Regions from separate parts of the Marilutibacter alkalisoli genome, predicted to be linked through region 2. Evidence: predicted binding sites of a transcription regulator. Region 2 holds the regulator's gene; the other holds the start of a gene.

Region 1 (14,560 bases), 1.1 Mb from region 2:
GGTTGGTGGTCCCGGGTTTCCAATGCCGATTGTCCGACCCATGTGCGCCAGCAACAATCGTCAACTGACAACTACTCTACCGCCGACATCGGCAACAGCAGGGTGAACACTGTGTGGCCAGGACGCGAGCGGTAGGCCAGTGAGCCACGGTGTTCGCGCGCGACCTGCTGGGCCAACGCCAACCCCAGGCCGCTGCCTTCGGCGCGTCCTGAAACCAGTGGCAGGAACAGCCGGTCGGCCAGTTCTTCGGGAATCCCGCGACCGTCGTCGACGATCTCCAGCCGCAACGCCACGTGATGCAGTTCCTCGCCGATACGCACGGCATGCTCGGCACGGGTACGCAGGGTGACGTGGGTGGCACCGGCCTCGATCGCATTGCGGACCAGGTTCCAGACCGCCTGCACCAGGCGGTCGGCGTCGCCCATCAGCTCGGGCAGGCTGGGATCGTAGTCGCGCAGCAGGCGCACCGCCCAGCCGGCGTCGCTCTCGTTCAGGCGCAGCACGCGTTCAAGCACGGCATGGATGTTCAGCGGTGCCGGCGGGCGCGGCGGCGATGGACTCATCAGCTGGTCGATCAGGCCGGCCAGTCGCGCGACCTCGTCGTCGATCAACCGCACCAGTTCGCGCGATTCGGCATCGTCCACCCGCCGCGACAGCAGCTGTGCGGCACCCTTCAGCCCCGCCAGCGGGTTGCGCAGCTCATGCGCGAGCCCCTTGAGCGAGGCCGACAGCGCCGATGGCAGCAGCAGGGCCGGGTCGTCGCCGGGGAACTCGTCGACCGGATGCGCCTCCATCCGCCAGCCGCCTTCGGTGGTGCGGCTGAGCCAGAGGTCGGCAAAGCATTCGTCATGGTCGGTGAAACGCAACCGCGCGCGACGCAGGCGCAACGGCGCCCCCTCTTCGGCCGGTCGCTTCAACGCTTCGGCGAGGCGGCCGTCGCCGGCGTCCAGCGACGCCATCGGCCAGCCGAGCAGGCGCCTCGCACCAACGCCAAGCCAGCCTGACATCGCCGTGTTGCAGGCGACGACCGCCCCGGAGGCGTCGCACCAGGCGATCGGCGTGGTCAGACTGTCGAACGGGCTTTCAGTGAGGTCGGCGGCCGGCATGCCCCCATGGTAGAGCGTGCTCCCGGCTCTGCGTAGCGATTCCGCCATCGGGACCATCCGGGCGGGAGCCCATGCCGATCGCAACTGGGCGTTGGCAGGGAAACGGCCTTGCAACGAAGTGGGGCGGCCAAAGCGGCCGCCCCAGTCCGTCTCCCCCGGGACCTGCCCGGCGACACCAGGCCGCCGGGCGTTGTCCCGATCAGCTCTCGTAGGCCGACTCGCCATGCGAGGCGATGTCCAGGCCCTCGCGCTCGGACTCCTCCGGCACGCGCAGCCCGACCACCAGCTTGACCAGCCCGAAGGCGATCGCGGCGACAACGCCGGACCAGACGATGGTGATCACCACGCCCTCGGCCTGGACCAGCACCTGCGAGACGATCGAGAAGTCCTCGTCACCGATGCCGCCCAGGGACGGCGCGGTGAACACGCCGGTCAGGATCGCGCCGATGATGCCGCCCAGGCCGTGCACGCCGAACACGTCGAGCGAGTCGTCGGCATTGAGCAACTTCTTCAGACCGGTCACGCCCCATACGCACAGCGCACCGGCGAGCAGGCCGATCACGATCGCGCCCATCGGACCGACCGAGCCGCAGGCCGGGGTGATCGCGACCAGGCCGGCGACCACGCCCGAAGCCGCGCCGAGCATCGACGGCTTGCCCTTGAGGAGGGCCTCGACCGCGCTCCAGGCCAGCGCCGCAGCCGCCGGGGCGAGCAGGGTGTTGAGGAAGGCCAGCGCGGCACCCGAGGTCGCTTCCAGGTTGGAGCCGGCGTTGAAGCCGAACCAGCCCACCCACAGCAGCGAGGCGCCGACCATGCAGAAGGTCAGGCTGTGCGGCTTGATCGCCTCGCGGCCGTAGCCGGTGCGCTTGCCGATCAGCCAGGCGCCGACCAGGCCGGCGACACCGGCGTTGATGTGCACGACGGTGCCGCCGGCGAAGTCCAGCGCGCCCTTGTCGAGCAGGTAGCCGCCCTCGCCCCAGACCATGTGCGCGATCGGCAGGTAGGCGAAGGTGAACCACAGCACCGAGAACAACAGCACCGCGCTGAACTTGATCCGCTCGGCGAACGCGCCGACGACCAGCGCCGCGGTGATGCCGGCGAAAGTGGCCTGGAAGGCGATGAACACGTATTCGGGCAGCATCACGCCATCGGTGAAGGTGGCCGCCAGGCTGTCCGGGGTCACCCCCGACAGGAACAGCTTGTCGAAGCCGCCGATGATCGTGCCCGCGCTGCCGAAGGCCAGCGAATAGCCGTAGATCGCCCACAGCACCACCACCAGCGAGAACACCGCCAGCACCTGCATCAACACGCTCAGCACGTTCTTGGCGCGCACCAGGCCGCCGTAGAACAGGGCCAAACCGGGCACGGTCATCAGCACGACCAGCAAGGTCGAGACCAGCATCCAGGCGATGTCGCCCTTGTCGACGATCGGCGCGACGTCCTCGACCACCTCCTGGATCACTTCCTGCGCCGATGCCAGCGCGGGCGCCACCAGCGCCGGCAGCGCGGACAACGCCGCCAGCGGTCGCGGGAAGCGGAACGCATCGACCGCGCGACGCTGCGCCGGCGAAAGCGCACTGGTATCGCGACTGTCATCCCCGCGCAGGCGGGGATCAGGTGTCTTTGAATCGGTCATTTCGTCTTTCCCCTTGATTGCGTCTACGAATGAGGCGTCACCGGTCGCCCGCCTGCGCGGAGGCGACGGCGGAAACGGCTCGTACGGGCGGTGGCGATGGATGTCCATGGCCACCGCCTCAAAGCGCGTCGTCGTCGAGCTCGCCGGTGCGGATACGCACCGTGGCCTCGAGGTGACTGACGAAGATCTTGCCGTCACCGACCTTGCCGGTCTTCGCACCCGACTGAAGCGCCTCCAGCGCGGGTTCGAGCATGGCGTCGGGCACGGCGCACTCGACCTTCAACTTGGGCAGGAAATCGACGACGTACTCGGCGCCGCGGTACAGCTCGGTGTGGCCCTTCTGCCGACCGAAGCCCTTGACTTCGGTGACGGTGATGCCGGACACACCGACTTCGGTGAGCGCCTCGCGCACCTCGTCGAGCTTGAACGGCCGGATGATTGCAGTGATCAGTTTCATGCACGTGCTCCGTGGCGATGTTGCGGACGGTTGGGCGGGCCGTGTTCAGAAGGACTTGGTGACGGACAGGGTCCAGGTCTCGTCCGGCCCGATCAGGTCGTTGTCGTTGTAGGCAAAGGCGATATCGAAGCCGCCGTCGAAGCTCTTGCCGACGCCGACCGACCAGAACGCGTAGTCGCTGGCCGGGTCGTGCTTCACCCACTGTTTGCCGACGGCGCCGTCGAGGGTCCAGCTCGGTGCGAACTCCCAGCTGGTGCCCAGTTCCAGCGCCTGGCTGCCATCGGAATCGTCGACGCCGAACCAGTCGGTCAACGCATACGAATAGGTGAGCGAGAGGATGTTCCACTCGAGGCCGAAGTAGAGCTCGGCGGTGTCGGCCTTGTTGAAGCCCGAGGGATAACTGCCCGGGTACCAGTAGTAGATCGCGCCGACGTCGTAGCTGATGCCGCTGTCGCCGAACTCGCCGCCGTAACCGAAATAGACGTCGAGCTCGACCTGGCTGGAGATGTCGGGATCGGAATCGGCCAGCCAGCTGATGCTGCTGCCCCAGGCACCGACGTAGAAACCGCTGTCGTCGGTGTACTCGATGCCGCCCTGGATCGCCGGCTTCTCGTCGGTCTGGGTGATGCCGCGGAACAGGTAGTCGCTGGTCAGGGTGAGTTCGCCCGATACCTCACCGGCCTGTGCATGGCCCATCCCGAGGCCGGCCAGCAGTACGCACGACACCACGGGAGCCAGAATGCGGCCGGCCGCGGTGCGATGGGTCGCGACACGGTGGCGTGAAACACAACGCTTGCTGCTATTGATCTGAGACGACATGACACAGGCTCCTCATATGCGATGGCCCTCCCCGGTCATTGCTTTCGTGCTCGTACGGCAGGGCCTCGAAGCCCCGCCGCATCCTGTTTCCAGGCAAATTCAGGGCAAAAGCCGCCCTGCGGCGGGCACGCCCACCGTTGTGGTCCTTCTTTCGTTGCGGTAGTGCGGGGTCCCTTGCCCCACCGTGCGACGGCCGGACTTGTGCCGTCCGGTCCGCCGCGGGTGCTACGCGATCAGTTCGCGTAGTACATCTGGTACTCGAGCGGGTGAGTGGCCGCGCGGAACCGGGTGACTTCGTCCATCTTCAGCGCGATATAGCCGTCGATGAAGTCGTCGGAGAACACGCCGCCGGCCTTGAGGAACTCGCGGTCCTTGTCCAGCGCCTCCAGCGCCTGGTCGAGGCTGTGGCACACGGTCGGGATGCCCTTTTCCTCTTCCGGCGGCAGGTCGTAGAGATCCTTGTCGCTCGGCGCGCCGGGGTCGATCTGGTTCTTGATGCCGTCCAGGCCGGCCATCATCAGCGCGGCGAAGGTCAGGTAGCCCGACTGCACCGGATCCGGGAAACGGAACTCGATCCGGCGCGCCTTCGGGTTGGACACGAACGGGATCCGGCAGCTGGCCGAACGGTTGCGGGCCGAATAGGCCAGCATCACCGGCGCCTCGAAGCCCGGGACCAGGCGCTTGTAGCTGTTGGTGCTGGCGTTGGTGAATGCGTTGATCGCGCGCGCGTGCTTGAACACGCCGCCGATGTACCACAGCGCCATCTGGCTCAGGCCGCCGTAGCCGTCGCCGCTGAACAGGTTCTTGCCATCCTTCGCCAGCGACTGGTGCACGTGCATGCCGCTGCCGTTGTCGCCGACGATCGGCTTGGGCATGAAGGTCGCGGTCTTGCCGTTGCGGAAGGCCACGTTCTTGACGATGTACTTGAGCATCAACAGCTCGTCGGCCTTCTTGACCAGCGAGTTGAACTTGGTGCCGATCTCGCACTGGCCGGCATTGGCGACCTCGTGGTGATGCACCTCGACCTCGATGCCGACCTGCTCCAGGGTCTTGCACATCTCGGCGCGGATGTCGTGCAGCGAGTCGACCGGCGGCACCGGGAAATAGCCGCCCTTGATGCCCGGGCGATAGCCGCTGTTGCCGCCTTCGTACTCGCGCGCCGAGTTCCAGTGCGCTTCCTCGGAATCGACGTGGAAGAAGGTGTGGCCCATCTCGTTGCCGTAGCGGACCGAATCGAACACGAAGAACTCCGGTTCCGGGCCGAAGAACGCCTGCTCGGCGATGCCGCTGGCCTTGAGGTAGGCCTCGGCGCGCTTGGCGACGCCGCGCGGGTCGCGCGAGTAGGACTGCATGGTGGACGGATCGAGCACGTCGCAGACCATGACCAGGGTCGGGTCGGCGGCGAACGGGTCGAGGTAGGCGGTGGCCGGATCCGGCATCAGCACCATGTCGGACTCGTTGATGCCTTTCCAGCCGTTGATCGAGGAACCGTCGAACATCTTGCCGTCCTCGAACAGGCCGGCGTCGACGATCGACTGGGGATAGGTCACGTGGTGCTGGGTGCCGCGCATGTCGGCGAAGCGCAGGTCGACGAATTCGACCTTGTGGTCACGGATGAGCTTTTCGACGTTTTCGAGCGACATGGTGCTGACGGCCTTTCCGGTTGAGTGGATGTGCCATCTTGTACGCAAGCGGCATGCCAACCCAAGAGCCATCGCAAGCCATTGATTTCATACATGTCGGCTCGCCAGCTGCGGGCGAGATGCACCACAATTGCGCAGCGCCGGCCGCCTCCTGCACCCGATTGGCGCATGCTCCGGACCGCCGCCCCCGGCATCCCGGTAGAATGGGTCCGTTCCACGTTCCGTCCATGGGAGGAGGGCCCGATGGGCAGACGATCCAGGGTCACGTCGATCGATATCGCACACCGCGCCGGGGTCTCCCAGGCCACCGTGTCGCGCGTGCTCAGCGGCAGCCCGCTGGTCAACGCCGAGACCCGCAAGCGGGTCGAGGAGGCGGTGCGCGAGCTCAACTACAAGGTCGACCGCCACGCCTCCAGCCTGCGTACCCAGCGCTCCGGCACGCTGGCCCTGCTGCTGTTCGAGGACCCGACCCCGGACGACTCGCACATCAATCCGTTCTTCCTGTCGATGCTGGGCTCGATCACCCGCGCCTGCGCCCGCTACGGCCACGACCTGCTGGTCTCGTTCCAGCAACTGTCCGACGACTGGCATGCCGACTACGAGGACAGCATGAAGGCCGACGGCCTGATCCTGCTCGGCTACGGCGACTACCTGGCCTACCGCGGCAAGCTGGAAACCCTGGTCGGCCAGGGCACCCGCTTCGTACGCTGGGGCGCGGTGCTGCCGGACCAGCCGGGCATCTCGATCGGCTGCGACAACTTCCACGGCGGCCGCCTGGTCGGCGAACACCTGCTCGGCCTCGGCCGCAGCAGGATCGCCTTTCTCGGCGACGCCTCCAGCCACTACCCGGAGTTCTTCGACCGTTACCGCGGCTGCGACGCCGCCCTGCACGAAGCCGGCCTGCGCATGGACGAGGGCCTGCAGGTCGACGCGGTCAGCGCCGAGGAGGCCGGCTACGACGCCGCCCGTACCCTGCTCGCGCGGGGGGGCGAATTCGATGCGGTGTTCGCCGCCAGCGACCTGATCGCGATCGGCGCGATGCGGGCACTGGCCGAAAGCGGCCGGCGGGTGCCCGAGGACATCGTGGTCAGCGGCTTCGACGACATCCCCGCCGCCCGCTTCGCCCAGCCGGCGCTGACCACTGTGTTCCAGGACACCACGCGGGCCGGCGCGCTGCTGGTCGAGTCGCTGATCGCGCAGATCCGCGGCGAGGAAGTGCGGAGCATCACCCTGCCGGCTTCACTGGTGGTGCGGCGCTCGACCGGGGCGGAGTAACCGCTCGCTTCCAGCTCCGCAGGGTAGATAGAGTCGCTAGTTCTTCGGCCCGCCGATCCGCTCCGCCATCGCCTCGTCCAGCGCCGCGCGCAGGTCGGCGCGGCGGACCGGGGCATTGAGCAGCCAGACCTCGACGCCATGCGCGGGCACGGTCGCCTGCAGCGTGCCGCTGTCTTCCACTACCTGCCGGTCACCGGAAATCGCGGCACGCCATTCGCCCGGCTGCAGCCAGCGTTCGACCTCGAAGGCCGCTGGCGCGTCGCCCTTGTTGAGCATGACCAGCGCGATCTGCGCGAAGCCGCCTTCCTGCAGCACGCGATAGAACACCGCACGGTCGCCGGCCATCTCCACGTTCAATTGCAGTCCGCGCTGCAGCGCCGGCGTGGCCTCGCGCACCTTGGCGATGCGACGCAGCGCGGCATGGATCGGGTGGCCCTCGGCGGCGTTGACGCGCGGCTGGCCGAAGTAGTTGCGGTTGCCGGCATGCTCGCCGGTGCCGCGCATGAAGCCGACCTCCGAGCCGTAGTAGATGACCGGGATGCCGCGCGCGGTGAACAGGAAGTTGTGCGCGTCGATGAAGCCTTCGTCGCTCGCATCCATGCGCGGCATGTCGTGGTTGTCGTAGAAGGTCATCAGCTCGTACGGGTTGTGGTACGGGCCGCCGGTCAGATACAGCGCATCGACGATGTGCTCGTAGCCGTGCTTCCCATCATCGTGCTGCTTCACACTGAACACCGCGTCGATGCGCTCCTTGAGTGGAAAGTCGAGCACGCTGACGCCGCCGTTCTCCGGCCAGGTGAACGGGGCTATGTTCTCGGCCGCGTAGTCGAAGGCCTCCCCGAACATGAAGAAGTCCGGATGCTCGGCACGGATGCAGTCGCTGAACGACTTCCAGAATGCGACCGGCATGTGGCGGATGGTGTCGATGCGGAATGCGTCGGCGCCCTGCCCGGCCCACTTCAGATAGGCCCGGCAGAAGTAGTCGAGCACGACCGGGCTGGTGTCGTCGTTGTTGGACAGCTGGGCCAGGTCCGGCTCGGCATGGAAGAATGCGTGCAGCGGGTTGTTTTCCGGGTCCAGTTCGCCCGGGTGCAGGTTCTGGTGATCGGCGATCAGGGTGCCGTCGGCGTCGAAGATCTGCCCGAACCCGGGCTGGGGCTCTGGCATCGTGTACGACGGCGAGCCGTGGTTGGCGACGATGTCGAGCACAGTCTTGAGCCCGTGCTTCCTCAGACCCCGGGTCAACCCGGCGAAATCCAGCTTGCGGCTCGGCAGATGCTCGTCGAGCTCGAAGAAATTGACGCCCCAGTAACCGTGGTAGCCGGTCTTGCCGCGATCCTTGAAGAACGCGTCCGAACCGATCGGATCGCCGCCGGTGAAAGCTTCGTCCGGGTTGTCGACGATCGGAGTGATCCAGACCGCGCCGAAACCCATGTCGGCAATGTAGCCGGCGTTGTCGAGCAGGCCTTTGAAATCGCCGCCGAGGTAGCCGATGTTGGCACCGTTCGCGCCGGCGCCCGGCACCGGCCGGTCGAAGGTCCGCCGCGCGGCGTCCGGCCCGCCCTGATCGCGGTGGTCGTTGGACGGGTCGCCGTTGACGAAACGGTCGGTGACCACGAAGTAGACCGCGTCGGATGCCAGCGGCTCCAGCGTGCCGTAATAGGCCGGGCGCAGGGTCGCGGCCGGCAGCGTCGCCGGAGCCTCGGTCGGCGAATGCGCGCAACCCGCGCCAAGCAGGGCCAGGGCGATGGCCAGGGTGGACAGCACCGGCCTCATCGCGCCGCCCCCGGCTCACGCACGCGCAACACGCACAGGCCGGCGACGATCATGCTCGCGCCACCGATCGCCAGCGCATTGATCGGCTCACCGCCGAGGAAGGTCTTGAGCATGAAGCCGAGCAGGCTGGCCGCGACCAGCTGCGGGATCACGATGAAGAAATTGAAGATGCCCATGTAGATGCCCATCTTGTCCGCCGGAAGACTATCGGAAAGCAGTGCATACGGCAGTGAAAGGATCGAGGCCCATGCAAATCCGACCCCGAGCATCGACAACAGCAGCCAGTGCGGGTCGCGGAACCACAGGAACGACAGCAGACCGAGGCCGCCCAGGCTGACGTTGACCAGGTGACTGACCCGCAGCCCCCAGCACCGCACCATCAGCGGAATCACGAGCGCGGCCAGCGCGGCGAAGCCGTTGTAGGCGGCGAACAGCACACCCACCCAGTTGGCGCCTTCGTTGTAGGCATCCGAAGCGGTGTCGGTGCTGCCGAAATGGACCTCGGTGACCGCACCGGTGGTGTAGATCCACATCGCGAACAGGGCGAACCAGGAGAAGAACTGCACCACCGCCAGCCGCCGCATGGTCCCCGGCATCACCCGCATGTCGCTGACGATGACGGCCAGCATGCGTTGCGGTTTCAGGAAGCGCGCGACCTGCAGCAGCAGGCCATAGGCGAGCAGCATGCCGGCCAACACATACAGCATCCGGCCCCAGCCGAACCACGCGATCGCGGCGACCCCGGCCGCGCCAGCCAGCAGCCAGCCCAGGCCGGTGGTAGCGGTAACCACGGGCGCGGTGGCGGTTGGCTCATGGATGACCGGTGTCGCGTCGTCGAACGCCATCAGCTGCTCGGGCGGATACTCGCGGGTGCGCAGCACGGTCCAGCCGATCGCCAGGAACAGCACCGCGCCGCCGAAGTAGAACGCGTAGCGCACCGTGTCCGGCACCTCGCCCGGCGCGGCGGTATTGGCCACCCCGGCGTGCGCCAGCAACCACGGCAGCATGCTCGCAACCACCGCGCCGACACCGATGAAGAAGCTCTGCATCGCATAACCGGTCGGCCGCTGCCGTGGTGGCAGCTGATCGCCAACGAAGGCGCGGAACGGCTCCATCGCGATGTTGATCGAGGCATCGAGCACCCACAGGGTACCGGCGGCGACCCACAGCAGCGGCGAGTTGGGCATTACGAACAGGGCCAGCGAAGCGAGGATCGCGCCGACCAGGAAGTACGGCCGGCGGCGTCCGAAGCGGCCCCAGGTGCGATCGGACATGTAGCCGATCACCGGCTGCACCAGCAGGCCGGTCAGTGGCGCGGCGATCCACAGGCCCGGCACCAGGTCCATGTCCGCGCCCAGGGTCTGGAAGATGCGGCTGACGTTGGCGTTCTGCAACGCGAAGCCGAACTGGATGCCGAGGAAGCCGAAGCACATGTTCCAGATCTGCCAGAACGTGAGTGCGGGCTTGGCGGTCGTCGACATTGTGGTGGTCGACGCCGTCGATGGTGCTGGATTCATTCGTTCCCCTTCATTGGTTCCAGTTCCGTCGTCCCGGCAAAAGCCGGGACCCATGTTGCATTTCAGGCCATCCCGATACAGCCGCGAATCAGAATGAGCCCCGGCTTTCGCCGGGACGACGACAGCTGGACGCGCAGGACTCGATCCGCCACGTCCGGCAAAGGCATGGCGCGCATGCTAGTCAGGCATCGCACTGCAACATGGAACCGTGCAAACGTATTCACCGTCCGCCATGACCTTTTGCCTGCCCCAGCGGGTCCTGAGCATGGAATAGTGGCAACCCGAAACGGTTCGGGTGGGAATGGAATGAAGACGGCTTCATGGTGGCACGGCGCGGTGATCTACCAGGTCTATCCGCGCAGTTTTCGCGACACCAACGGTGATGGTGTCGGCGACCTGCCGGGCATCGTCGAGAAGCTGGACTACATCGCCAGCCTCGGCGTCGACGCGATCTGGATATCGCCATTCTTCAAGTCGCCAATGGCCGACTTCGGCTACGACATCGCCGACTACCGCGACGTCGACCCGCTGTTCGGCACGATCGAGGACTTCGACCGCGTGCTGGCCAAGGCGCACTCGCTCGGCATCAAGGTGATGATCGACCAGGTGCTCAGCCACACTTCGATCGAGCACGCCTGGTTCCAGGAAAGCCGAGAGAGCCGCGACAACGCCAAGGCCGACTGGTATGTGTGGGCCGATGCACGCGACGACGGCACGCCGCCGAACAACTGGCTGTCGATCTTCGGCGGCGTCGCCTGGCAATGGGAGCCGCGCCGCGAACAGTACTACCTGCACAACTTCCTGACCTCGCAGCCAGACCTGAACTTCCATTGCGACGACGTGCGCGCGGCCACGCTCGACAACGTCGCGTTCTGGCTCGACCGTGGCGTCGACGGCCTGCGCCTGGATGCGATCAACTTCTGCTATCACGACGCCCAGTTGCGCGACAACCCACCCAAGCCACCGCACCTGCGCGTCGGTCGCGGCTTCAGCGCCGACAACCCGTACGCCTACCAGTACCACTACTACAACAATACCCAGCCCGAGACGTTGGGCTTCATGGAAGAACTGCGCGGGCTGATGGACCGCTACCCCGACGTGGCCGCGCTGGGCGAGTTCTCGTCGGAGGACTCGCTGGCGACGATGGCCGAGTACGTCGGCGACCAGCGCCTGCACATGGGCTACAGCTTCGAGCTGCTGACCGACGACTTCAGCGTCGATTACATCCGAGGTACGGTCGAGAACCTGGAATCGAAGATGCCGCACGGCTGGCCGTGCTGGGCGATCTCCAACCACGACGTCGAACGCGCGGTCAGCCGCTGGGGCGGCGACGAGGCCTCCGACGCGCTGGCCGCGCAACTGGTCGCGCTGGTCTGTTCGTTGCGCGGCTCGGTCTGCCTGTACCAGGGCGAGGAGCTGGGCCTGACCGAGGCCGAGGTGCCGTTCGAAGCGCTGCAGGATCCGTACGGCATCTCGTTCTGGCCGAACTTCAAGGGCCGCGACGGCTGCCGCACGCCACTGCCATGGTCGGACGCGCCCAACACCGGTTTCAGCGACGGCACGCCGTGGCTGCCGATCCCGTCCGAGCACCGCGCACGCAGCGTGCAGGCGCAGGAAACGGATCCGAACTCGGTGCTCAACACCACCCGCCGCTTCCTGCGCTGGCGCAAGACGCTGCCGGCGCTGGTACACGGCGACATCGCGTTCCTCGACACCCGCGAGCCGGTGCTGGCCTTCACCCGCGGCAACGGCGATGACCGCCTGCTGGTCGTGTTCAACCTCTCGACCACCGCGGTCGACTGGCCGCTTCCGGCAAGCACGTTTCCCGAAGGGCGGCCGCCGACTGCGCTGGACGACCACGGTCTGCTCACCGGCAAGGTCGTGGGCGGTGAACTGAAACTGCCGGGCCGCGGCGTCTATTTCGCCCGGCTCGGCTGAACCGGAAAAGGGAGGTCCACGATGAACCGCGCTCCCTTGTTTGCAGCGCTCCTGCTCGCCAGCCTGCCCGCCTGTGCCGCCCCCCTGGCCGATTGCGATGGCGATACCCACGCCCGCGTGCTACGGGCAGCCGCCTCGCCGACCCTTCCCGCAAAGAGCCACTGGCTTGACCGCCAGCGCCTGCAGTGGCCGGGGCAGGCAGTCGGAGGCGGACGCTTCCGCCTCTACCACTCCGCCAGCGGACAGCTGGTCACCGAACCGGGCACGGCCGTCACCGGCGCCGACGGCTCGCTGCCGCTGTCCGTCGACACCGATCCGCTACCGTCGGCACTGGCCGAACGCTTCGCCTTCATCGGCGAGGGCGTGCGGCTGCGACTGCAGGCCGACGATGCCACCTTGCGTGAACTGCTGCGTGGCCAGCTGCGTCTGGTACACGAGGACGCCGATGGTCACGTGCTTGCCGTCACCGATTTGCAGCATCCGGGCGTACTCGACGATCTATACGCCGCTGCCGGCATCGGACCTGCGCTCGGTCCGGAGCTTGCGGATGGCGCAACTTCGCTGCGGCTGTGGGCGCCGACCGCGAAGGCGGTGAGCGCCTGCCTGCACGCCGACGCCGGCACACCCGCCCGCGAAACCGTCCCACTCCAACGCGACGAGGCGACCGGCATGTGGTCGGTCGATTTCGAGAACGACCTGAGCGGCAACTACTACACGTACCTGGTCGACGTGTTTGTACCCGGCACCGGCATGGTGCGTAACCGCGTCACCGATCCCTACTCGGTTAGCCTGTCGGCCAACTCGAAGCGCAGCTTCATCATCGATCTCGACGATCCAGCGCTGAAGCCCGCAGGCTGGGACGGCGCGCCGCGCCCGGAACCGTTGGCGGCAATGACCGACATGGCGGTCTACGAGCTGCACGTACGCGACTTCTCGCGCGACGATGCAACCGTGCCGGAACAGCACCGCGGCAAGTACCTCGCCTTCACCGATACCGGCAGCGATGGCATGCGCCACCTGCGCGCACTGGCCGGGGCCGGCATCAGCGACATCCACCTGCTGCCGGTATTCGACCTCGCCACGGTGCCGGAGACGGACTGTGTCGTCCCGGACGTGCCTGATGCCGCGCCCGACAGCGAGGCGCAGCAGGCGGCGGTGATGGCGGTCGCCGACCGCGACTGCTTCAACTGGGGCTACGACCCGTTCCACTTCAACGCGCCGGAAGGCAGCTTCGCCAGCGATGCCGATGACGCCGCGGTGCGGGTGCGCGAGTTCCGCACGATGGTGCAGGCCCTGCATGCGGCCGGCCTGCGCGTGGGCATGGACGTGGTCTACAACCACACCAGCGCCTCCGGCCAGGACCCGCGTTCGGTGCTCGACCGCATCGTCCCGGGCTACTACCACCGCCTCGACGCCGACGGCGTGGTCGAGCAGTCGACCTGCTGCGACAACACCGCCACCGAGCACATGATGATGGCGCGGCTGATGATCGACTCGGCCGTGCTGTGGGCGAAGCACTACCGGATCGACTCGTTCCGCTTCGACCTGATGGGCCATCAGCCGCGCGAAGCGATGGAGCGACTGCAGGCTGCGGTCGATGCCGCCGCCGGTCGTCACGTGCAGCTTCTCGGCGAGGGCTGGAACTTCGGCGAGGTGGTCGACGGCGCGCGCTTCGTGCAGGCCTCGCAGCTGTCGCTGCAGGATTCGGGCATCGCCACCTTCAGCGACCGTGCCCGCGACGCGATCCGCGGCGGCGGCCCGGCCGACCGCGGCGAGGCGCTGCGCACGCCCGGCTACGTCAACGGCCTCGCAGAGAGCGACGATCACGAAGTTTTGCTGCATGCCGCCGACCTGGTCCGCGCCGGCCTCGCCGGCACCCTGCGCGACTACCGCATGCTCGCCGCCGACGGCATCGAGAAGCCGCTGTCGGCCATCGACTACAAGGGCCAGCCGGCCGGTTACGCCGCGCAGCCCGGCGAAGCGGTCAACTACGTCGAGAACCACGACAACCAGACCCTGTTCGACATCAACGCGATCAAGCTGCCGCCTGATACCCCCGCCGACGAGCGTGCGCGGGTGCAGTTGCTGGCGCTGGCATTGAACACCTTCAGCCAGGGCGTGGCCTACTTCCATGCCGGCGGCGAACTGCTGCGCTCCAAATCGCTGGACCGCAACAGCTACGACTCCGGCGACTGGTTCAATCGCGTCGACTGGACCGGCCGCGACAACTTCTTCGGCACCGGTCTGCCGCCCGCGCACGACAACCGCGAGGACTGGGAGTGGATGCGCCCGCTGCTGCACGAACCCGGCATCCGACCCGGCCCGGAGCAGATCGGCTTCGTCCGCGACGCCTTCCTCGACCTGCTGCGCATCCGCGCCGGCTCATCCCTGTT
Region 2 (14,560 bases):
CTGGGTGTCGAGGCCCATACCGGAGTCAAGGACAAGCTGGCCTGCGTCCAGGCGATCGCGCAACAGCTCGGGATCGGGCTGGACCAGGTCGCGTTCATGGGCGATGACCTGCCCGACCTCAAGGTGATGCTGCAGGTCGGCCTGTCCGTGGCCCCGGCCAATGCCCATCCCTGGACCCGCGAGCGCGTCCACTGGCGCACCCATGCCGGCGGCGGTCATGGCGCCGTGCGCGAACTCTGCGACCTGCTGCTGGCCGCGCAGGGGCATGCCGAGGCCCTGCTGTCCGACCTCAGCGGCGATGGCGCCGGTTCGGACGGGACACGCGCATGAACTGGCGCACCCTCGCCACCCTGACCCTGCTCGCCGGCGCCCTGCTGACCGGCTGGGTGTTGTGGAGCCAGCGCGACCGCGATGCCACGCCTGCCAGCGGCCAAACGCAGCCGGACTACATCCTCAACGATTTCGAGATGATCGCGCTGGACAAGCAGGGGCAGGAAGCGTTCACCGTGCGCGCGCCACGACTGGAACGCGACCCCGACAGCAAGACCATGGACATCGAGACCCCGCTGTTCATCATCCCATCGTCCCCGGATTCCGGAGGCGGCACCTGGGAAGTGCGCTCGCAGACCGGCTGGGTCAGCGAGCGCGGCGACGAGATCCGCCTGCGCGGCCAGGTCCAGGCCGATAGCGGAGATGCCGACGGCCGCCCGGTGACGATGCGGACGGAACAGCTCGATGTGTTCCCGCAGGCAAAGCGGGCCACCTCCGCGGTTAAAGTGACGCTCACCCAGCCCGGACTCATAATGACCGGCCACACCCTCGAGGCCGACCTCGAGCGTAACCGGATCACCCTCCAGGACACCCGTACCCGCTATGAAAGCATCCGCCGCTAGCCTCACCGCACTGCTGGCCATCGCGCTGCTGGCCGTCCTGCCGGCGGACCTGCTGGCGCGTTCGTCCGACCGCAACCAGCCGATGGACATCGATGCCGACGACTTCGACCACTCCCTCAACGAGAGCCAGCCGACGGTGTTCATCGGCAACGTCGTCATCAAGCAGGGCACGCTGGACATCCGCTCCGTGCGCGCCGAGGTGACCGTACGCAACGGCGAACCCACTCGCGCGGTGTTGACCGGCAGCCCGGCCACGCTCAAGCAGGAAATGGACGACGGCAGCCCGTTCAACGCGCGCGCCAACCGCATCGACTACGACCTGACGGTCGACACCGTCACCCTGACCGGTGACGTGAGCGTCCGGCAGGACGGCAACACCATGAACGGCCCGCGCCTGGTCTACAACATGCGGACCGGACGGGTGCAGGCTTCCAGCAACGCATCCGACAACGGCCGGGTCAAGCTGCGGATCATGCCGAAGAACGGCAACGCGGCCCCCGGCAAGCCGGAGGGCAACTGATGCTGGTCGCCGAGGGCCTGCGCAAGGCCTATCGTTCGCGCCAGGTGGTCAGGGAATTCGGCCTGACCCTGGATGCCGGCGAGGTGGTCGGCCTGCTTGGCCCCAACGGCGCCGGCAAGACCACCTGCTTCTACATGATCGTCGGCCTGGTCCCGGCCGATGCCGGCCGGATCGTACTCGACGGCAAGGACATCACCGGCGAGCCGATGTATGCCCGGGCCAAGTACGGTGTCGGCTATCTGCCGCAGGAACCGTCGGTGTTCCGCAAGCTCGACGTGGCCGACAACATCCGCCTGGTGCTGGAGCTGCGCCAGGACCTGGACAAGGCCGGCCGCGAGCGCGAACTGGCCAGTCTGATGGACGAGCTGCAGGTCACCCACGTCGCCGACCAGCTCGGCGCCAGCCTGTCCGGCGGCGAACGGCGCCGGGTCGAGATCGCCCGCGCACTGGCGGCCAAGCCGCGACTGATGTTGCTGGATGAACCCTTTGCCGGCGTCGACCCGATTTCGGTCGGCGAGATCCAGCGGATTGTGCGCCACCTCAAGAATCGGGGAATCGGTGTGCTGATCACCGACCACAACGTCCGCGAAACCTTGGGAATCTGCGACCGCGCGTATATCCTCAACGACGGTGGCGTGCTCGCGCAGGGGGCTCCGGACACGCTGCTGGCGAATCCGGACGTGCGCCGCGTGTACCTCGGGGAAACCTTCCGTCTCTAGCTGCCGGCACTGATCAATCTGCTTTCGATCAACCTGCTTTGATACGGTGACCCGTGGTCACGGGCACAACGCCCGGGCATGGAACCACGGGGACTGCACTCGGGTAACCGACATCTTCAGTATCCCGTCCGTGCCGGGCGGTGTCCGGCTATTGCCCCGACCGCCACACCCGACGGCCTCCGTATCGCGACAGGAAATGAAACCCCGCCTGCAAGCCTCTCTCGGACAGAATCTGGTCATGACGCCCCAGCTGCGTCAGGCCATCCGTCTGTTGCAGCTGTCCGCCGCCGAACTGGAGCTTGAGCTGGCCGACGCGATCGAGACCAATCCTTTGCTGGACTGGGCCGAAACCACGATCGACGCCGGTGGCGATGAAGCGGGCGCACAGGACAGTGGGACCGGACAGGAGGTCGACGGCAGCGATATCCAGGTAGAGGCGGCCGACGACTGGACGCCCGGCGAAGGCGAGTCCTGGTACGAGCGCAGCGGTCCGGCCGGTGGCTCCGACGAAGGCAGTGCCGCCGATCAGGTCGCCGCCGACGACAGCCTGCAGGACCATCTGCTCTGGCAACTGCACCTGAGCCACCTGTCGCCGCGCGACCGCAGCATCGGCGCAACCCTGATCGAGGCGATCGAGGACGACGGCTACCTGCGCGAGCCGCTGGACGCGATCATCGCCGCGTTGGCGCCGGAGATCCGGGCCAGCGAGGAGGAAATCGCCACCGTCCTGCACGTGATCCAGCGTTTCGACCCGGTCGGGGTCGGTGCGCGCGACCTCGGCGAATGCCTGCGCCTGCAGATCGAGACACTGCCCGACGATACCGCAGGCAAGGCCCTCGCCCACAAGCTGACCTTCAGCCCGCTGCAGCGTCTGGCCAAGGCCGGCGTGGCGGGCCTGGCCGGGGAGTTGAAACTCGATCCCGGCGAGGTCGAGATCGCCGTGCAGCTGCTGCGCTCCCTGGATCCGCGTCCGGGCTCGCAGGTGGGCGGCACCGACAGCGACACCTACGTCGCCCCGGACGTCGTGATCTGGCGCCAGAAAGGTTTGTGGCGGGTCGCACTGGCCGAAAGCATGCGCCCGCGCATCACCATCCATCGCGGTTACGAAAGCATGATCCGCGGCGCCAGCGCCGCCGACGCCAGCTACCTGCGCGGCCACCTCCAGGAGGCGCGTTGGCTGCTCAAGAGCCTGGAAGCGCGTGGCGAGACCCTGCTCAAAGTGGCCCAGTGCCTGATCCGGCAGCAGGCCGGCTTCCTGGAATTCGGCGACAGCGCGCTGCGTCCGCTGACCCTGCGCGAGGTCGCGGCCGAGATCGGCATGCACGAATCCACCGTGTCGCGCGCGATCGCCCGCAAATACGCCCGCACCCCGCGCGGCACCCTGCCGCTGCGCGGCTTCTTCGCCTCCGGGGTCAGCAACGACAGTGGCGGAGAGTCCTCCAGCACTGCGATCCAGGCCATGATCCGCCAGCTGATCAATGCCGAGGACCCACGCAAGCCACTGTCCGATGCCCGCCTGGCCGAGACCCTCAAGTCCACCGGGGTACCCGTGGCCCGGCGCACAGTGGCGAAATACCGCGAGGCGATGAACATCCCGTCATCGCAGGATCGCGTGAGAATCGGCTGACGATCCACAGCCCAGGCGGTCGGAAGCACAGGCTGCGCCACCTTCGGCGGCATTCGCCGAAATGATGACGTATCGCGGCCCGCCGGCCCTGCCCATCCCGTTCCGATCGTGCGATGCTGTAGATCCGGCGCCCCGGCCCCGGACCCACCTCAGGCGACGACTCAGGAGGTTCTGCGATGCGTATCGAAACCCACGGCCAGCAGATCGATGTCACCCCGGCCCTGCGCGACTATGTCGAGACCAAACTCGCCCGCCTCGAGCGCCACTACGAACAACCGCTGGACATCCGCGCCCAGCTCAGCCTCGACAAGCCGGACCATCGGGCCGAGGCTACCGTGAGCATCTCCGGCCGCACCCTGCATGCCGACGCCAATGCGATCGACATGTACGCCGCCATCGATCTGCTGGCCGACAAGCTCGACCGCCTGTTGATGAAACACAAGGAGAAGATGGTCGATCACCATCGCGGCGAGAGCCTCGCCCGCAACGGCGAGTTCAGCATCTAGGAACCTTCACCGATGCCCGGTGCCATCGCGTACCATCTCGACGCATGAACCCGGGCACCGAACACCGCCCCCGCCTCGGCGGGGCACGGCCATGAACGCGAGCATCAGCGCCGGCGAACTGTTCGAGCAGCAGCGCGAGCGGCTCGACCTGCGTTGGGCGGCCGGCCAGACCGGCGCCACGCGGGTGCTGGAAGCGGTACACACCGTGGCCCGGCGGCCGTCACTGGCCGGCTACCTCAACACCATTTACCCGAACAAGGTGCAGATCCTCGGCACCGAGGAACTGGCCTGGCTGGACTCGCTGGATTCGCGCCACCGCTGGGAGACGATCGAGAAGATCATCCAGTTCCGGCCGCTGGCGATGGTCATCAGCAAGAACCAGCCCTGCCCGGAAGACCTGCGCGAAGCCGCCGAGGAATCCGGGACCCCGCTGTGGATCTCGCCACGGCGCGGTCATGAACTGCTCAACCACCTGCAGTACCACCTTGCGCGCACGCTGGCACCACGGGTGACCCTGCACGGCGTGTTCATGGAAATCTATTCGATCGGCGTGCTGATCACCGGCGAATCGGGTTCGGGCAAGAGCGAGCTCGCGCTTGAACTGGTCACCCGCGGCCACCGCCTGGTCGCCGACGACGCGCCCGAGTTCACCCAGATCGCACCGGACGTGCTCGACGGCACCTGCCCCGACATGCTGCAGGACCTGCTCGAAGTGCGTGGCCTGGGCGTGCTCAACATCCGCGAGATGTTCGGCGACACCGCGGTCAAGGGCAACAAGTACCTGCGCCTGGTGATCCACCTGACCCGCCCAATGGCCGAGCCGTTGCCGGCCGGTATCGAGCGCCTGACCGGCGACAGCGGCACCCGCCGCATCCTCGACCTCGACGTGCCGACGATCACCCTGCCGGTCATGCCCGGCCGCAACCTCGCGGTGCTGGCCGAGGCCGCGACCCGCTTGCACAGTCTGCGCATGAAAGGCATGGACCCGGCCGCCGCCTTCATCGCACGGCACAGCAATTTCCTTGAACGGGGGGAGACGTGAACGAAACCGGCAACGAAACGCCATCCACCGCACCGTCCCCGTCAGCCGCTGTCGCCGATGCCGGTCCGGTGCTGCTGATCGTCAGCGGCATGTCCGGCTCGGGCAAGTCGGTGGCGCTGAAGACGCTGGAGGACCTGGGCTACTACTGCGTCGACAACCTGCCGGCCGACCTGCTGCCGCAACTGGTGCAGGGCATGAAGGACGGCGACGACGGCGCCCCGGCAAAGGTCGCGGTGGCCATCGACGTGCGCAACCACCGGAGCGACCTGACCAACATTCCCGAATGGCTGTCGGCGGTCGGCAATCATGGCTTCGACCCGCACCTGCTGTTCTTCGACAGCAGCGACGAGGTGCTGCTGCGCCGCTACGCCGACACCCGTCGACGCCATCCGCTGAGCCGGCTCGGCCTGCCGCTGGCCGATGCGCTCGCGCTCGAGCGCCAGGTTTCCCGCCCGCTGCGCCGCATCGCCGACACGGTGATCGACACCAGCGAGATGAACGTCCACCAGCTGCGCCGGCACATCATCACCGGCTTCGGACTCAGCGACAGCAGCACCGTGTCGCTGCTGTTCGAGTCCTTCGCCTACCGCCACGGCGTACCGGCCGACGCCGACTTCGTGTTCGACACCCGCGTGCTGCCCAATCCGCACTGGAACGCCAGCCTGCGCCCGCTGTCCGGCCGCGACGCCGCGATCTGCGACTACCTGGCCGGGCAGCCGGAAGTGGAGCACTACCGCGCCCAGGTCGCCGACTTCCTCGATACCTGGCTGCCGCGCATGGCCAGCGGCTCGACACGCAGCTACGTGACCGTCGCGTTCGGCTGCACCGGCGGTCGCCACCGGTCGGTCTACCTCGCCGAGCGAATGGCCGCGCATGCCCGGGATCAGGGTTGGGAAGAGGTCGCCGTGCATCACCGCGAGCTGGACTGAGCGACCGCGAGCGGGCATGAACACACCCTGACACGATTCCCGCGCGCTTTCACCGAATCACGAAACATTTGCGTTCTGCTAGCGTCGGGCTTGCATCTGCAGGTCTAGGTTCGGGGTGCGCCTGAATGCGGCGCGCCACGCGGTTTACTCGAGCCCCCTCTCTCCCAGCCAGGAGGCAAGCCATGAACTCTCGCACCACAGCATCCCCGCACAGACATACTTCGAAACACCGCGCCTCGAACACCGGTTCCGTGGCCGCGCAACGCGCACGCATCGCATGCTCGGCATTGTCGATCGCCATCCTCGCCGCGTTCGCGCTGTCGGGCTGCGACCGGCCCGAGCCGTACGAGCCGGCAACGCCATCCTCAACCGAGCCCATCCGGGATGAGAGCATCCCTGCCGAACAGGACATGCCGCCACCCGAAGCGACGCCCCCCGAGACGGAAACCGAGAACATATATCCCGAGCAGATCCCGCCGTACGACGATCAGGCGATACTGCCGGAACCGCACATCCCGGAGCAGCCGATCCGTGATCCGGAGCCGGACCCGACCACCGACGACGCGCCTCCCGACCGCTGACGGCGCACCGCGGCCAAGTCCGCTCCAACCATGCTTGTACGAACACGGGCAGCCTGTCACGGCTGCCCGTGATCTTATGCGACCGGCGCCCGACACAACGCCAACGCTTCCGGCCTGTTACCCGCCTCTGCTAAGTTTGCGGCATGAGCGTCGGCATTCTCCTCGTCACCCATGAAGGCATCGGCAGCGCGTTGCTGGCGGTGGCTACCCAGCTGCTGCGCAACCTGCCGCTGCGCACCGAGGCTTTCGAGGTACCCATCGGTGCCGATCCGGACCAACTGCTGCCGCAGGCGAGCGCGGCACTGCGCCGGGTCGATGGCGGCGACGGTGTGCTGGTACTTACCGATCTTTATGGCGCCACTCCGAGCAACCTCGCGGCGAATGTCGCGCGGCTCGGCACTCCGGTGCGCCGGGTCTCGTCACTGAACCTGCCGATGCTGCTACGGGTGATGAACTACGCCGAACTCGAACTGGACGAACTGCCCGCGGTCGCCGCCGCGGGCGCGCGCAACGGGGTCATTCTCGACGACGCGTGAGCGGAACCGACGGGCCCGGACGGCCCGCCATTCCACGCCGCCACAGGGCATGGGGCCGTGGGCAGATAGCTGGTACGAATGAGGACACCCCCATGATCGAACGCGAACTGACCGTTTCGAACCGCCTCGGCCTGCATGCGCGTGCGACCGCCAAGCTCGTCCAGGTACTGTCGGCCTTCCGAAGCAATGCCACCCTCGTCGCCAAGGGCCGCGAGGTGAATGCCAAGAGCATCATGGGGGTGATGCTGCTTGCCGCCGGCCAGGGCACCCAGGTCAAGCTGCGCGTCGACGGCGAGGACGAGGACGCCGCGACCGAGGCCATTGTCGCGCTGTTCGAGCGCCGCTTCGACGAAGACAGTTGAGGAGCACCGTATGAGGCAGGAGTTCGCTGGCACCGGAGCATCGCGCGGAAGCGTGCTGGGCCGTGCCCGTGTTCGTCTGCCGCATGCACTCCAGGTCGTCGAGGAACAGATCGCCGGCGAGGCCATCGACGACGAGCTGGCCCGGCTGCACGCCGCCATCGCCAGTGTCCGCGAGGAAATGCGTACCCTGCGCGAGCGCCTGCATGGCGCCCTCGCCCATGAAGTCGGCGAATTCCTCGACCTGCACACATTGCTGCTCGACGATCCGGAACTGCTGCAGGGCCTGAACGAGCTGATCCGCATTGGCCGCTACTCCGCGGACTACGCCCTGCGCCTGCAGCGCGACCGCATCGCCGCGGTATTCCAGGAGATGGACGACGCTTACCTGCGTAGCCGGGTGGAGGACATCGACCAGGTCATCGGCCGCATCCACGCCGCCCTGCATCGTCGCGTTGGCGACACCCGCGGCATCGCCGGCGACATCCTGGTCAGCGATACGGTGGCCCCGTCCGAGCTCGCCCAGCTCCAGACCCAGGGCGTGATGGCGATCGTCACCGCCAACGGCAGCGTGCTTTCGCATACCTCGATCCTGGCCCGCAGCCTGCACCTGCCTCTGGTGGTGGGCGCACCCAATGTGCTGCAGAAGATCAACGACGGCGACACGTTGATGATCGACGGCGCCAGCGGTCTGGTGGTGCTGGAACCCAATGCCGAGGACCTGCGCGGGCATCGCGCTCGCGTGCGCGAGCTCAAGGCCGAGCGCAAGCACCTGCACCGCCTGCGCCGCGAGCCGACCCGCACCCTCGACGGCGTCGACATCCGGCTCTACGCCAATGCCGAGACCCGCGAGGACATCGCCTCCGCGCATGCGCTGGGCGCGGCCGGAGTGGGCCTGTACCGGACCGAGTACCTGTTCCTGCAGCGCAGGGAGCTGCCGGACGAGGAGGAGCAGTTCCACGCCTACCGCGATCTGGTACTGGGCATGACCGGCCGCAGCGTGACCGTGCGTACGGTGGACCTGGGCGCCGACAAGATCGATCACGCCGGCCTGGCCCTGCGCGACGAGCCGAATCCGGCGCTCGGCCTGCGTGGCGTGCGTCTGTCGCTGGCGCACCCGCGGATACTGGAAACCCAGCTCCGGGCGCTGCTCCGCGCTTCGGGCTACGGACCGCTGCGGATCCTGCTGCCGATGGTCGCCAGTCGCGCGGAAATCCGCGCAGTGCGCGCGGAACTGGATCGCGTCGCCGGTGTGCTTCGGGCCGAGGGCCATGCCATCACCGACCGTATTCCCCTCGGTGCGATGATCGAGGTACCCGCCGCCGCCATCGCCCTGTCCAGCTTCATCGACGAGGTCGACTTCCTCTCGATCGGTACCAACGACCTGGTCCAGTACCTGCTCGCCGCCGATCGCATCAACGAATCGCTGGGCGAGCTGTACACCCCGCTGCACCCCGCGGTGATCCGGATACTGCGCGACGTGATCCGCCTCGCCCACGCGCGCGAGGTACCGGTCTCGGTCTGTGGCGAAATGGCCGGCGATGCGGCTTTCGCGCCATTGCTGCTGGCGTTGGGCCTGCTCGAGTTCAGCCTGCACCCGGGCACCCTGCTCGAACTGCGCCGGGCCATCCGCAGCCACGACCTGTCCGAGTTGCGCGCGGCGGCACCGGCGCTGCTGCGCGCACGCGACCGCGACGGCATCGAACGCTGGCTGCATGCGCATACCCGTGCGAGTGCTGCGTTGACGGAAACGGAAGAGACGGGCCCCACATAGCCACGGCAGATGTCGCCCGCGCATGCGGAGCGCACCCGGGATCGATCGCCATGCCGCGGCTGCGGCCCTCGAGCTTACCCGCGCTACCACTCCGGGGTGTGCAGTTCCGGCCACAACGGTGATAATGCCGCCCAACCGGAGACCGCCTGCGGTTCCCCGTACCCGACCGGAGCACTGCATGGCCGAAGCCGTCCGCCACGACAAGACTGCACGCCAGCTGCGCCTGCTCTCCAACGCACTCGACAGCGGCCGGCTTGGCCCGGTCAGGCGGCTGGTCAACACCCTGTCGCCGGCGGAGATCGGCAACCTGCTCGAATCGCTGCCGCCGGCCAAGCGCACCGTGGTCTGGGGCCTGGTCGATCCCGAGGACGACGGTGAGGTGCTGGTCCACGTCGGCGACGAGGTCCGCGAAAGCCTGCTGGCGGAGATGGACCCGGACGAGATCATCGCCGCGGTCGAAGATCTCGACATCGACGACCTCGCCGATCTGGCCGAAGATCTGCCGGACACGGTCATCGACGAAGTGCTCAAGTCGATGGACCGCGAGAACCGCGACCGGCTCGAACAGGTCCTGTCCTATCCCGAGGACACCGCCGGCCGCCTGATGAACCCCGACGTGGTGACGGTGCGCTCCGACACCACCGTCGACGTCGTATTGCGCTACCTGCGCCTGCGCGGCGAGTTGCCCGAGCACACCGACCACCTGTACGTGGTCAGCCGCCGCCACCAGTACCTGGGCAGGATCGCGCTGGCGTCGCTGCTGACCTGCGAGCCGGGCGAGCCGATCAACAAGCTGATCGACGACGAGCAGCCCGCCATCGACGTCGAAGAATCCGCGAACGAAGTCGCGCGCCAGTTCTCCGACCACGACTGGCTCAGCGCGCCGGTGGTCGACGACAACAACGTCCTGCTCGGCCGCATCACCATCGACGACGTGGTCGACATCATCCGCGAACAGGCCGAGCACCAGGCCCTCGGCGCGGCCGGTCTGGACGAGGAAGAGGACATGTTCAGCCCGATCGTCCGCGCGATGCGCCGGCGCATGATCTGGCTGGCGATCAACCTCGGCACCGCGTTCCTCGCCGCCACCGTGGTCGGCCAGTTCGAGGACTCCATCGAGAAAATCGTCGCGCTGGCGGTACTGATGCCGATCGTCGCCGGCATGGGCGGCAATGCCGGCACCCAGGTACTGGCGCTGATGATCCGCGGCCTTGCGTTGGGCCAGGTCGGCGCCTCCAACGCCGGCGTGCTGCTGTGGAAGGAAATCCGGCTCGCCGCACTCAACGGCATCGCACTGGGCAGTCTGCTCGGCGTGATCGTCTGGTTCTGGTTCGGCGATCCGATGCTGTCGGTGGTGATCGCCACCGCGCTGACCCTGAACCTGTTGTTCGCCGCGACTTCCGGCGTGCTGGTCCCGCTGACCCTCAAGCGGCTGGGCTTCGACCCCGCCCTCGCCAGCGGCATCTTCCTGACCACGGTCACCGACGTGCTCGGCTTCTTCACCTTCCTCGGGCTGGCGACGCTGGTATTGCTGAAGTGACGTTCTGGCCTCAGAAAGGCCGTCGGCTTGACAGGGCATTCGACAAGCAAGGACACTGAGTTTGCCGACTTTGGCGACACCTTCCAATTGGCACTCACAAGGAACTTGAGATGCAAGTACCGGACAGGATTCATGGAAACACACTCTCCGAAATGGCCTCTGCTATATGGACACTTTTAACCGGAAGCTTGTGTGCGCTTTGGGGGTTTTCCAGGTTCGCAAACACAAAGATTACCTTGAGCTACCCTGATGGCAGCATCATCCGTCAACAGGATATCTTTGCAGTAGCGAGCAGCGTGCTCCCGGCGCTGGCCATGGTCATCGTTACATGCATCCTGATGTTTTTTGTATCAAGGTGCGCCAAGCTTCTGCCTGACCCGCAACAAGCTGCACTCATGCGAAGACTTGGCCTCAGCGGGGTTGCCCTGTCCTTGCTCGGATTGATGCCGGCATCATTTGTAGCCTTTCTCTGATTTGCTGAACCCGAGATTCCACCTGACTCTGCCGTGGAGGCCTGTCACCCGGAACCACATGGCATCCTTCAAAACGTCTTGGGTGTGGCCTCGCCTTGTCCGGGACACCGATTCAACGCCAACTTGATCCTTCAGCGAGGATGGCCCAGCAGCGCCTCCAGCACCGCCATTCGTACCGCGACGCCGTTGCCGACCTGGCGCAGCACCAGCGAGCGCGGGCCGTCGGCGACCTCGTCGGTGATCTCGACGCCGCGGTTCATCGGTCCCGGGTGCATCACCACCGCATCGGCCGCGGCGCGGGCGAGGCGCTCCGTGGTCAGCCCGTAATCGCGGTGATAGTCGTCCAGCGAGCTGACCCGGCCCTCTTCCATGCGCTCGCGCTGCAGGCGCAGCATCATCAGCACATCCACACCTTCCAGCGCGGCGTCGAAATCATGGCTGACCGTGCAACCGCGCAGGGTGTCGTCATCCGGCAGCAGTGCCTGTGGGCCGCAGACGCGGATTTCACCGGTGCCGAGGGTGCGCAACGCATGCAGATCCGAACGTGCGACGCGCGAGTGCTTCACGTCGCCGACGATCAGCACCTTCAACTGCGGGAAATCTGGTCCCTTGGCCTGGCGCAGCGTCAGCATGTCGAGCAAGCCCTGGGTCGGATGCGCGCTGCGGCCGTCGCCGGCATTGATGAGGGCGGTGCCGGGATTCGCCTCGGCGGCCAGCGCGGCTACCGCGCCATCCTCACGCGCGCGGACGATGAATCCATGCACGCCCATCGCCTCGATGGTCTTGAGCGTGTCGCGCGCGGTTTCGCCCTTGCTGGTCGAAGAGGTCGAGGCGTCGAAGTTGAGCACGTCGGCACCGAGCCGTTGCGCGGCCAGCTGGAAGCTCAGGCGGGTCCGGGTCGAGGGCTCGAAGAACAGGGTGCAGACCGCGATCCCGGCCAGCGCGGCGCGGTTGTCGTGGCCGTCGGCAAAGTGCTGGGCACGGTCGAGCAGCGCGAGCATGCGTTCGCGCGGCATGTCGTGCAGGCCGATCAGGTGGCGTGACGGATCGACCGCAGCGGCGTGCGGTCGGAGGCCAGGGGCATCGTGGCTCATGAGGCGGAAGCGGAGGCTCAGTGGGAAGCGTCGGGAGAATGCGGTACCGGGGTGATCTCGATGACATCGTCGGGTGCGGCCAGCCAACGCTCGACGATCACCGCGGCGGCCATCGCGTCGAGCACCTCGGCGTCGCGACGCTTCCTGCGGCCTTCGGCGCGGGCACCGGCGAAACGCTGCGCGGCCTCGATCGAACTGGCGCGCTCGTCGACCAGCACCACCGGCAGCCGGTAGCGCGCGTGCAGCTCGCGGGCAAAGGCATGGGCACGCTTGCGGTTGGGCTGATCGCCGCCGTCGAGGGTCATCGGGTCGCCGACCACGAAACCGGTGGGCAACCACTCCTTGCGCAGGCGGTCGATCGCGGTCCAGTCCGGGCCGTGGCCGTGCACGTCGACCACCGCCAGCGGGCGCGCGCCGTGGCCGAACCCGCTGCCGACGGCGACGCCGATGCGGCGGGCGCCGACATCGAATCCGAGCACGGTGCCGTCGCGCTTCATGCCCGGTCTCTCATCGGCACACCCCTCATGCGTGGCCGGCGTAGTCGGCCAGGTGGGCGAAGTCGACGCCGATGCGTCCGGCCGCGGCCTGCCAGCGCGAATCCAGCGGGGTCGAGAACAGCAGTTCGGCGTCGGACGGCGCCGTGAGCCAGTCGTTGTCGGCCAGCTCGCGCTCCAGCTGCCCGGAACCCCAACCGGCACAGCCCAGGGCGACGATCGCCTGTTCGGGGCCTTCGTCGAGGGCCATGGCTTCGAGGATGTCGCGCGAGGTGGTGAGATACAGGCCGTCGGCGATCTGCATCGTCGAATCCCAGACCATCCCGCCGTCATGCAGGACGAAGCCGCGCTCCGGATGCACCGGGCCGCCGGCCAGGACGATCTGGGACCGCAGCGAGTCGCTGCCGCCGTCCACGCCCATCTGGCCGAGCACCTCGCCCAGCGTGTACTCGGAGGGGCGGTTGACCACGATCCCCATCGCGCCGTCGTCATCGTGCTGGCAGATCAGCGCGACGCTGCGCGAGAAGTTGGTATCCGCCAGTGAAGGCAGGGCGATCAGCAGCTGATTCGCGAGTGGCGTGGGCGTAGGAGTGGCCGACATGGCAACCATTCTAGCCCGGAAACATCATCGCTTCCCCGCTGCGGTACCCCGCCGACCCGGACCGGCGCGCGGGCCATGCCCGGCACCCGAGGCCCGGGGACGGCGGGACGCCGCACCCGGGTTTCCACGGATTACGCGTGTTCGCCGCCGGCGCCATGCACGTGGCCATGCTGCTGCTCCTCGGCGGTGGCTTCACGCACGTCGGTGACCTCGACGTCGAAATGCAGGGCCTTGCCAGCCAGCGGATGGTTGCCGTCGACGGTGATGGTGGCGTCGCCGACCTCGGTCACCGTGACCAGCAGCGGACCATTGCCGGTCTGGGCCTGGAACTGCATGCCCGGCTGCACGTTGTCGATGCCCTGGAAGGCCTCGCGCGGGACCTGCTGGATCAGGCCGTCGTGGCGCACGCCATAGCCCTCTTCAGGGGCGACATCGACCTTGAGCTTGTCGCCGGCCTGCTTGCCGGCCAGCGCCTTCTCCAGCCCGGCGACGATGTTGCCGGCGCCGTGCAGGTAGCTCAGCGGGTCACGCCCGTTGGACGTGTCGATGACCTGACCATCATCGCCGGTCAGGGTGTAGTGGAAGGATGCGACGCAGTTGTCGGCGATCTCCATGGAAGCCTCCATATCTTGGGAGAGAGTGGGAATACGCCGAAAAGGCCGGAGCACTGATAGACGACGCAAAGAAACAGCCGCACATGGCGGCTGCCGGTAAAGTCTGGCCAACCTGGCCTGGGATCGCAACCTCGCGGCACTCACCTGATCGACCGCGCGAACACCCGGGTTTCAGGCAGCCATTATCAGAAGAACACATAGCCGACCTTGCCCATGGGGATGCGGATCAACCACAGCGCGGCCAGATGCAACGGGTAA

What was found. Region 2 encodes sigma-54, which starts transcription at its own class of promoters, with help from an activator protein. Its sites were predicted from a motif close to TGGCACGNGCNTTGC; they were not measured.
Region 1: a site for sigma-54 is predicted at 5,706-5,720, ahead of glnA (type I glutamate--ammonia ligase). Genes of this name have one in related genera too.

The regions. Positions count from the first base shown of each region.
Region 1 covers NZ_CP041242.1:3,612,176-3,626,735, forward strand. The annotation lists gene FKV23_RS15970 (two-component system sensor histidine kinase NtrB) at 72-1,106, opposite strand; gene FKV23_RS15975 (ammonium transporter) at 1,306-2,742, opposite strand; gene FKV23_RS15980 (P-II family nitrogen regulator) at 2,861-3,199, opposite strand; gene FKV23_RS15985 (TorF family putative porin) at 3,245-4,018, opposite strand; gene glnA (type I glutamate--ammonia ligase) at 4,252-5,661, opposite strand; gene FKV23_RS15995 (LacI family DNA-binding transcriptional regulator) at 5,905-6,936, shown strand; gene FKV23_RS16000 (alpha-amylase family glycosyl hydrolase) at 6,973-8,712, opposite strand; partial or broken gene FKV23_RS17870 (MFS transporter) at 8,709-9,455, opposite strand; partial or broken gene FKV23_RS17875 (MFS transporter) at 9,533-10,193, opposite strand; gene FKV23_RS16010 (alpha-glucosidase family protein) at 10,536-12,167, shown strand; gene FKV23_RS16015 (alpha-1,6-glucosidase domain-containing protein) at 12,189-14,560, shown strand, end outside.
Region 2 covers NZ_CP041242.1:902,918-917,477, reverse strand. The annotation lists gene FKV23_RS03925 (KdsC family phosphatase) at 1-330, shown strand, start outside; gene lptC (LPS export ABC transporter periplasmic protein LptC) at 327-893, shown strand; gene lptA (lipopolysaccharide transport periplasmic protein LptA) at 874-1,413, shown strand; gene lptB (LPS export ABC transporter ATP-binding protein) at 1,413-2,132, shown strand; gene FKV23_RS03905 (RNA polymerase factor sigma-54) at 2,329-3,759, shown strand; gene hpf (ribosome hibernation-promoting factor, HPF/YfiA family) at 3,936-4,265, shown strand; gene hprK (HPr(Ser) kinase/phosphatase) at 4,357-5,307, shown strand; gene rapZ (RNase adapter RapZ) at 5,304-6,236, shown strand; gene FKV23_RS03885 (hypothetical protein) at 6,488-6,817, shown strand; gene FKV23_RS03880 (PTS sugar transporter subunit IIA) at 6,961-7,353, shown strand; gene FKV23_RS03875 (HPr family phosphocarrier protein) at 7,446-7,715, shown strand; gene ptsP (phosphoenolpyruvate--protein phosphotransferase) at 7,726-9,486, shown strand; gene mgtE (magnesium transporter) at 9,665-11,026, shown strand; gene FKV23_RS03860 (hypothetical protein) at 11,137-11,499, shown strand; gene FKV23_RS03855 (aspartate carbamoyltransferase catalytic subunit) at 11,631-12,593, opposite strand; gene ruvX (Holliday junction resolvase RuvX) at 12,611-13,090, opposite strand; gene FKV23_RS03845 (YqgE/AlgH family protein) at 13,116-13,688, opposite strand; gene FKV23_RS03840 (FKBP-type peptidyl-prolyl cis-trans isomerase) at 13,820-14,302, opposite strand; gene FKV23_RS03835 (TraX family protein) at 14,488-14,560, opposite strand, start outside.